2 regions of the Vibrio ishigakensis genome follow, and region 1 is predicted to be linked to the other one. Evidence: predicted binding sites of a transcription regulator. Region 1 holds the regulator's gene; the other holds the start of a gene.

Region 1 (4,452 bases):
TTTCGGCCAATCTGGGCGCATTATTAGCCGTAATTATGCATACCTCGACTTAAAATCATTTAGGGATATATTGTTGTAATCATGTTTGAACTTAAGAAACTCATTTCTGCGTTTTTGATGCCTCTGCCTGCCATGCTCATTCTTGGCTTCATTGGTCTCGCTCTGGTGATGTTCACACGCAAGCATAAGTTTGGCTGCATCGTCATTTTCATATCACTGTTTTCTATCTTTGCCATCTCGTTCCAACCTATCTCGACCTCTCTACTAAAACCGCTAGAACGCAAATACACTGCCTTCTTGCCGACCACTGAGAATATTGACTACGTGATGGTTCTTGGCAGTGGTCATGTTGTAGATGCGGAGATCCCACCCACTTCTGAGTTAAGCCGTACTGCCCTAATGCGTCTGTCTGAGGGTATTCGTATTCTGCGTATGTATCCTGGCAGTAAATTGATTCTCTCAGGTTATTCAGGCGGTACAGAGATCAGCCAAGCGAGAATGATGGCGCAGGTTGCTCTGGCGCTTGGGGTTGCTAAGCCTGATATTATCTTGCTTGAAACCGCGCAAGATACCTGGGAAGAGGCGCATCAAGCTGCCGGCTTTGTTGGCAATAAGAAGCTGGTGTTAGTGACTTCAGCTAGCCATATGAATCGGGCTCTGGGGGAGTTTAATGAGGCGGGTCTAGAGCCGGTGCCTGCACCGACTAACTACCTTGCTCACTCCAACATTGAACAGGCTTGGGTAAAATACACCCCACAAGCTCAGTATCTAGAGCAAACAGAACGCTACTGGCATGAGACCCTCGGTACTTGGTGGCAGAAGATACGCAACCTTGTCAGTAGTAAATAACTGATTCATAATTCATATAGTTAAATTTTGTTACAAGGGCGCCGATGCGCCCTTTGTTGGATCTTACAATGCAAGAAATCAAGAAATTCAATGAGCAACGCGCCGAAATCTACTGGTGGTTCTCAAGCCTATTCTCAAAAGAGCTGACTGACGAAGAGCTCAAGGCGTATCAAAGCCAACAAGTTCGCGGCTTCCTACAAGGCCTATCTGAAAACGAAGAGCTAAAGAAAGCCACTGATGGCGTCATCGAGTCTCTAAACAAGCTTCAAGACAGAGAGGATGCGCAGTTAGAGTTATCTGCCGACTTCTGTGAGCTGTTTCTAACCTCCGATAAACATGCGGCACTTCCTTATGCCTCTATCTATCTCGATGACAGCAAACTGCTTAACGGCAAACCAGCGCAAGAGATGGCGGCCTTGATGCAGGAAAAAGGCATTCAGGTTGATAAGAACTTCAACGAGCCGGCGGATCACCTTGCTATCCAGCTCGACTTTCTCGGAAATCTCATCATCCGCTCAAACGAGCTTGAGCAAGAAGCCCATATGGAGGTAGCCCTAGCCGAGCAACAAGCCTTCATCGAACAACATTTGCTGACCTGGGTGCCTCAGTTTTCAGAAAACTGCACCAAGTTCGACGAATTCGGTTTTTACGCCTCTGTAGCCGAGCTTTTGGTGGCGTTTTGTGAGCTGGATAGTCACTATCTTGCGAACGATTGATGAATTCTCATTTTGTATAGAAATGCGTTGTCACTTGACGCATTTCTAGCTAGACTGCCCTCCGCAATCGATTGCACTACTCTTAAGTAGGTCCCTACACTTCTTCAGGTTTACAAGGTAAAGCATGGCTACCATCAAAGATGTAGCAAAGCTGGCTGGCGTTTCGACGACCACAGTTTCGCACGTAATTAACAAGACGCGCTTCGTAGCAGAGTCTACCCAAGAGCGAGTAATGAAAGCTGTTAAAGAGCTAAACTACGCGCCAAGTGCGGTAGCCCGTAGCCTGAAGTGTAACTCCACTCGTACTATCGGCATGCTGGTAACTCAGTCTACTAACCCTTTCTTTGCTGAGGTTGTAGATGGTGTTGAGAGCTATTGCTACCGTCAGGGCTATACATTGATCCTGTGTAACACTGGTGGTATCTACGAGAAGCAGCGCGACTATATCCGCATGCTGGCTGAAAAGCGTGTAGATGGACTTCTGGTTATGTGTTCTGACCTAACAGAAGAGCTGCGTGAAATGCTGGACTCACACCCTAACATCCCGAAAGTTGTTATGGATTGGGGCCCAGAGTCATCAATGGCCGATAAGATCATCGATAACTCTGAAGAAGGTGGCTATATTGCTGCGAAACACCTGATTGAGAATGGTCACGACAAGATTGCATGTCTAACTGGTCAAGCAGAGAAACTGGCTTGTATCGAGCGTGTTGCTGGCTACAAGCGTGCCCTTGCTGAAGCGAACATCGAGTTCAATCCTGAATATATCCTTGAGGGTAACTTCGAGTGTGATACCGCAGTAGAAGCCGCTGACAGACTTGCCGCTATGCCAATCGAGACTCGCCCTACTTCTGTGTTCTGCTTTAACGACATCATGGCACTTGGCCTTATCAGTCGCCTGCAACAGCACGACCTTAAGGTTCCTGAAGATATCTCAGTTATCGGTTATGACAACATCGACCTAGCCGCTTATTTTGCGCCGCCACTGACCACTATCCACCAGCCTAAGCGTCGTGTGGGTAAGACAGCATTTGAAATCCTGCTTGAGCGTATCAACGACAAAGAGCACGATCGCCGCGTATTTGAGATGCAGCCAGAACTTATCTCACGCGATAGCGTTAAGAACCTAAACGCTTAACTTCGAAAGCGGATGATACCTCATCCAAGCTCGAATTATCCAATCAATTCCAAACGGTACGTAAATAAACGTGCCGTTTTTTATTTTGTATGAAATTTTTCTATGTCCTACTCTGTCCCTATAGCTAAGTGAACTTACTTAGGTCAGGACGATGAATAAGAAATTGATAATTGGCGTAATTTTGGTTGCAGCTATCATTCTACTTGCGGTCAACTTTGGGCAATACCTCACCCTCGAAAACGCTAAAGCGCAACAAGCTGCGTTAAACGCTCATATAGAACAAAACTTCGTTCTGTCTGCTGCTCTCTACTTTATTGGTTACATCTTTATCACAGCGTTTTCTATCCCAGGAGCTGCCGTGGTGACGTTATTAGGTGCCGCTCTATTCGGTTTTTGGACCAGCTTAGTATTGGTGTCGTTTGCCAGCACTATAGGTGCGACTCTGGCTTTCCTAAGCTCTCGCTACCTGCTTCGCGACTGGGTACAAGCTAAGTTTGGTAATAAGTTAGATACCATCAACAAGGGCGTGGAAAAAGACGGCGCATTTTATCTATTCTCGCTTCGCCTTATTCCAGTATTTCCATTCTTCCTGATCAACCTTTTGATGGGTCTGACCCCAATCTCAGTGGCAAAATTCTACCTATTTAGTCAGCTAGGTATGTTGGCAGGGACTATGGTTTATCTAAACGCTGGTACTCAACTTGCTGAGATAGACAGCCTAGCAGGCATAGTATCCCCGACCGTACTGGCATCCTTTGCACTCTTGGGCCTGTTCCCACTTATCGCTAAATGGATAATGAACAAGATAAGACCCAATCAATCGGTCGCTTAGATGAAGATATATATTGCAAAAAATCCACCCGAAGCTCACTTTATCAGTGAGCTTTTACTTGCGGAGAAGATACCTGTTGAGGTTCGAAGTGTTGGCTTGTTTGGCCTTCAGGGCGAACTACCGATGGATGATTCCACCCAGCCCCATGTGTGGCTGCTAGACCCTGCCTACAAAGAGAAAGCGGAAGCCATTATCAAGGCATATATGGAAGCGGACGAGCAGGCCGATTGGACCTGTAGTGAATGTGGTGAGGTTAACGAAGGGCAGTTTGCCCTTTGCTGGAACTGCGGGGCTAGCTCACCGACTGAATAAAGGCGATGGACTCGCGGTTGAACTGCTGAGGCTTTTCCACGTTACACACGTGGCCGCAATCCTCAATCTCGATCAGCTTACTGTGCTCGTGCACTGAAACCATCTCTTTAACCGGCTTAATAAACATATAGTCTTTGTCGCCCATCAGATAGAGGGTTGGAATATCCAACTCTCGCTCCTTGAAGTAGCGCATCAGAGGGTTCACCTCAGCCGCCAATCTAAACCAACGCTTAAACTCTTTTTGACACAGCTTACGCGCTTCGCGAATAAACATATGGCGAGACTCTACCTGGCCCTTTTGCGGCATGATGATCCATGCAAACAAGCTATACAGCCACATGTATGGGATAAAGTTCTTACTCAGGTCACCGAGTTTAACTAGGAATTGAGAACGAGCATCGAAGCGAGTTACCGCACCGCCCAAAACCATAGAGCGAACACGATGAGAGGCGATCTCCGCCATGTTGCGCACGATAATGGTGCCAAGAGACATACCCACGAAATGGGCTGATGAGATCTTTAGATGATCCAGAACCGCGACGATATCCTTGGTTACCGCTTCAAAGGTGTAGCGTTTGTTGATGATATCAGCGAGAAGGTTATTT
Region 2 (4,452 bases), on a different replicon from region 1:
GCGATCTAGTTTTGAAATGTTTTCCATGTCGAATCTCACAAAGACAGGAAGGAAGACACATGACTCGAAACTGCATTAAGCCATACCCAACACGGGTTCACTCTCTTCTCTCATTTACCGTGTGGGGCGCATTAACGGATAAAACTTCAAATGAGTCTAACAAAAAGATTTTGTCGTTAAGATAAATCCCGAGCACATCTATTACGAGGCTCCACAGGACGGGGGATCAATTGAATTTTTGAATTATTTACGGCGAAAAAAAGCCCCGCATTTTGCGAGGCTCGAGGTGTTTTTTAATGGAATTTAGCTAAGGCCTAGAATATTTCCGTCTTCGTCAATATCCAAGTTCATAAAGGCCGGCTTCTCTGGAAGGCCCGGCATGGTCATCACAGCGCCACACAACGCATAGATAAAGCCGGCACCCGCACATAGCTTGAACTCACGGATAGGCACGTCAAACTGAGTCGGAGCACCCTTCACGTTGCCATCGGTTGAGATAGACATAGGGGTCTTAGCCATACATACCGCAAGATTGCCAAAGCCTAGCTTTTGGAATTTCTCGAGCTGTACTTTCGCCTTGTCACTTAGTGTCACTGACGCTGCACCATAGCCCACCTCAGTGATCGCCATGATCTTCTCTTCTAGAGTCTGATCTAGGGTATACAGAGGTTTAAAGGTAGACGATTTTTGCGTTTGCTCTACAACCTTAGTTGCCAACTCAGCCGCACCCTCGCCGCCTTTAGCAAAGGCTTCACAGATAGCCACTTCCACATTCATTGGCAGCGCTTCAACCATAGCCTTAAGCTGGTTTAGCTCTTGCTCGCTATCTTGTGGGAAGCGGTTAATCGCCACTACCGCCGGTACGCCATATTTAGCCACGTTCTCAAGGTGCCACTTCAGGTTAGCAAAACCCGCTTCTAGTGCATCGCTATCGGCTTCAAACAGTGCATCAGGGATAGGTTGACCTGGCTTGATATTATACAGGCCAGAGTTTGCCTTAAGGCCACGAAGGGTTGCTACCACTACCGCACAATCTGGCGCTTTACCAGATGCCTGTGCCTTGATGTTACACGCCTTCTCAAAGCCCATATCTGAACCGAAACCACCTTCGGTTACGGTAAAGTCAGACAGTTTAGTCGCGATATCATCGGCGATAATTGATGAGTTACCATGAGCGATGTTGGCAAATGGACCTGCGTGGATAAGAGTTGGAACACCTTCTAGGGTTTGCATCATAGTAGGCTCGATAGCCTCACGCATGCTCACTGTCATCGCACCCGCTACCTGAAGGTCTTCTGCAGTTACTGGGTTGCCATCCAAGTCATAAGCCACAACCACTTTGCCGATGCGAGCGCGCAGGTCTTGCAAGTCTTTCGCCAGTGCTAGAATCGCCATAAGCTCAGAGGCAGCTGAGATATCAAAACCATCTTCACGCTCAATGCCATTGATGGTTTTACCTGGCTCGTTTAAGCCTACGGTGATCTTGCGAAGCGCACGGTCGTTATGGTCAACCACACGCTTCCATACAATATGTTCAGGGTCGATCTTAAGGGCGCGCATACCTGTGCGAGCTTCAAAGTCTTCATAGCCGTTACGCTGCTCATGATAGATACGAGCATCCAGCGCCGCTGAAGCTAGGTTATGTGCCGCCGTTACCGCATGGATATCACCAGTAAGATGCAGGTTCAACTCATCCATTGGTGCAACTTGAGAATAGCCGCCGCCAGCAGCCCCACCTTTAACGCCGAATACTGGTCCCATAGAAGGCTGACGAATACAGGCCATTACGGATTGACCAATCTTGAATAGACCTTGAGCGAGACCGATTGCGGTTACGGTTTTACCCTCACCCAGTGGCGTTGGAGTCATAGCGGTTACAACCACTAGCTTGCCACTTTGTTTGCTCTCTAGACGCTTTAGCGCATCTAGAGAAATCTTAGCCTTGTGCTTTCCATGCGTTTGAAACTCTTCACTGCGTAATCCTGCAGCGGTTGCTACGTCCGCGATTGGACGCAAAGGGGTAATACGCGAGATTTCAATATCCGACAGCATGACTTCCTCGAGGGTAAAAATGATACGAGCTATTTTGGGCGAGGATGATAAAGAAATTTGCGCACAAGTAAAGAGCAAACGTTTGCGTCAGAACATAAAAACAGCGATTTACGCCAGCTTTATGCCCCTAAATGCAGAGAAAATGATGTTACTTCAGTAGTTTGCGAAGAGAACCAGAAACTTGTTTCAAAAATGAGTTGTTATTCTGCTTAGCATCACGACCCACGTAGTAGGTTTGATTCCACTCCACACGCAGTTGATCCAGATTCTTATCTGTCATTGGAGCCAGCATCTTACCCGCTTCAGCGGCATAGTCGTTAGCCAATGAGTAATCCATTCTTAGCATGCCTTGCAGATAGACCCACAAGTGCATGGTAAGCCAAAACTCAATAATGACCGGAGCTTTAAACTTGCGAGAATGGCTTCTGTCTAGAGATTGGTCGATAACCTCCTGCATCGCCACCAAAGCGTCACGCTGAGCATTCAACTGATGCAAAAGCCTATCGTGGTGCACACTCAGCAAACCCAGTAGCAGTTCTAGGTCACTGTGCTCAGGAAACTTACTACTCGAGGTCTCATACAGCGGCATAAGCTTTCCACAAAGATCATCCAGCGAGTTGGGATCAGCATTCATGGTTTGCGGAATGGTAAAGCCAATAGAGTTAACGAGTTCGTGAAGAGGAGTCATGATGTGTTTGATATTTCCCAAGGTAAATCTAGCTTACCTTATTCGCGAAGGGCTTCCACGATTATTTCATCTGATTGCGAGACGTGCGAGTTTAAAACAGGCTTAACCTAATTCTTTAACCATATAATAGCGCTCAGTAGATACAGGATGATCATAAAGAGTCATCTGCACCCTGTATCCGTGTTTTTCATAAAAAGGCTTGGCTTGGAAATTGAAGGTATCTAGTAGGGAGCTGTGACAGCCTAGAGATTTAGCCTGCTCTTCGGCACGCTTTAGTATCTCACTACCCACACCCTGCCCTTTGGTTTTTGGTGAAACCCAAAGAAACTTTATCTCAAGCCAACTACCCCAGATTTCAGACACTAATCCGCCAACAACAGCGCCTGTTTCATCTTTGGCGAAACAAGCGAGGTCTTGATGGAACAGTCCTTTCAAAAATGGCGTGTTGTGCTCTTTTATGCCCGAGCGCACACAAGCAATATCCTCATCACTTGGCGTATCTGTAACCACATAGTTAATTTTGTCCATGGTGATCCAGATAGATAATGGTGGCAGCAGTGCGCGACTTTACTTGAAGCTTCTTCAGCAGACTCTTCATGTGCACCTTAACGGTAGACTCAGAGATGTACAGCACGTCTGCAATCTGCTTGTTGCGATAGCCCAAAGCAACTTTAGAAAGGATCTCCATCTCGCGCTCAGTAAGGGTTTCAAGCAAGCTTGGGTTTTCTGCACGGTCTCGAATGTGCTCTGCAACGGCATCGCTATATACCTTGTCACCATCCAAGGCATTGTGCAGATGATTTAGCAGCTCATCCGGTTCGCTATCTTTCAATAGATAACCATCGGCCCCCGCTTTCACAATGGCATCGATATCCGCTGCGGCATCAGAAACAGTTAAGATAACCACCTTGGCTTCCACACGCTCTTTACGCAGCGCTTCTAGAGTGGCAAGGCCTGACATGCCTTTCATGTTTAGGTCGAGAAGGATAAGGTCGAGCTCATGCATATGAGCCATAGCTAGCGCTTCGGTACCATTGCTTGCCTCACACACCATCTCAAATTCAGGCTCGAACGAGATCAATTGCTTGATGCCGCGACGCATTAATGGGTGATCGTCTACGATCATTACGCGATATGTATTACTCACTGTCTAATTGACCCTCACAATTGAAAACGACACGAACCTGAGTTCCTTTTCCGGGTTCGCTAGAGATGCTGAGCTCACCTTTCAGGTACTGAGCTCGCTCCTGCATGATACCTAATCCATAGTGTTCTGCTTTTTCATGGCTGGTGTCAAACCCAACACCGTTGTCTGTAACCGAGACCTCAATAAAATCAGCGTCTTGAATACAGTTTATGCGGATTTCTTCAGCATCAGCATGTTTAATGGCGTTATTTACTGCTTCACGGATAATCTGAAGCAGATGCACTTGTTGTTGAGCTTGAAGTTGCAATGATGACAGATGATTCTCTATCTCTATACGCGCACTGGTGTTAGTTTGAAGCTTCTCCATCAACACGTTCAGTGCTTCTCCAAAATTAGCCTCTTCGATACTGAGTCTAAAGGTGGTCAACAGGCTGCGAAGCTGAGTGTAAGCATCTTTAAGACCAGCATCAATCTCCTCAACCACTTGGTTCGCTTGCTCGCTGGATGGGGCTTTCTTTAACTGCCTCTTGAGAAGATTCATCTGTATCTTCAAAAAGGTCAGCGA

The links. The regulator PurR, encoded in region 1, represses purine synthesis genes. The targets are predictions, from matches to a motif close to TNANGNAAACGTTTNCNTNA.
Positions count from the first base shown of each region.
Region 2: Pcarn_RS18285 (formate--tetrahydrofolate ligase) is a predicted target of PurR. The motif match lies at 2,123-2,142, and genes of this name have one in related genera.

Region 1 covers NZ_AP024881.1:1,864,413-1,868,864, forward strand. The annotation lists gene elyC (envelope biogenesis factor ElyC) at 82-849, shown strand; gene torD (molecular chaperone TorD) at 918-1,565, shown strand; gene purR (HTH-type transcriptional repressor PurR) at 1,690-2,703, shown strand; gene Pcarn_RS08410 (TVP38/TMEM64 family protein) at 2,855-3,535, shown strand; gene Pcarn_RS08415 (DUF7577 domain-containing protein) at 3,536-3,847, shown strand; gene Pcarn_RS08420 (alpha/beta fold hydrolase) at 3,828-4,452, opposite strand, start outside.
Region 2 covers NZ_AP024882.1:963,913-968,364, reverse strand. The annotation lists gene speA (arginine decarboxylase) at 1-27, opposite strand, end outside; gene Pcarn_RS18285 (formate--tetrahydrofolate ligase) at 304-2,052, opposite strand; gene Pcarn_RS18280 (hypothetical protein) at 2,201-2,740, opposite strand; gene Pcarn_RS18275 (GNAT family N-acetyltransferase) at 2,843-3,268, opposite strand; gene Pcarn_RS18270 (response regulator) at 3,255-3,866, opposite strand; gene narQ (nitrate/nitrite two-component system sensor histidine kinase NarQ) at 3,880-4,452, opposite strand, start outside.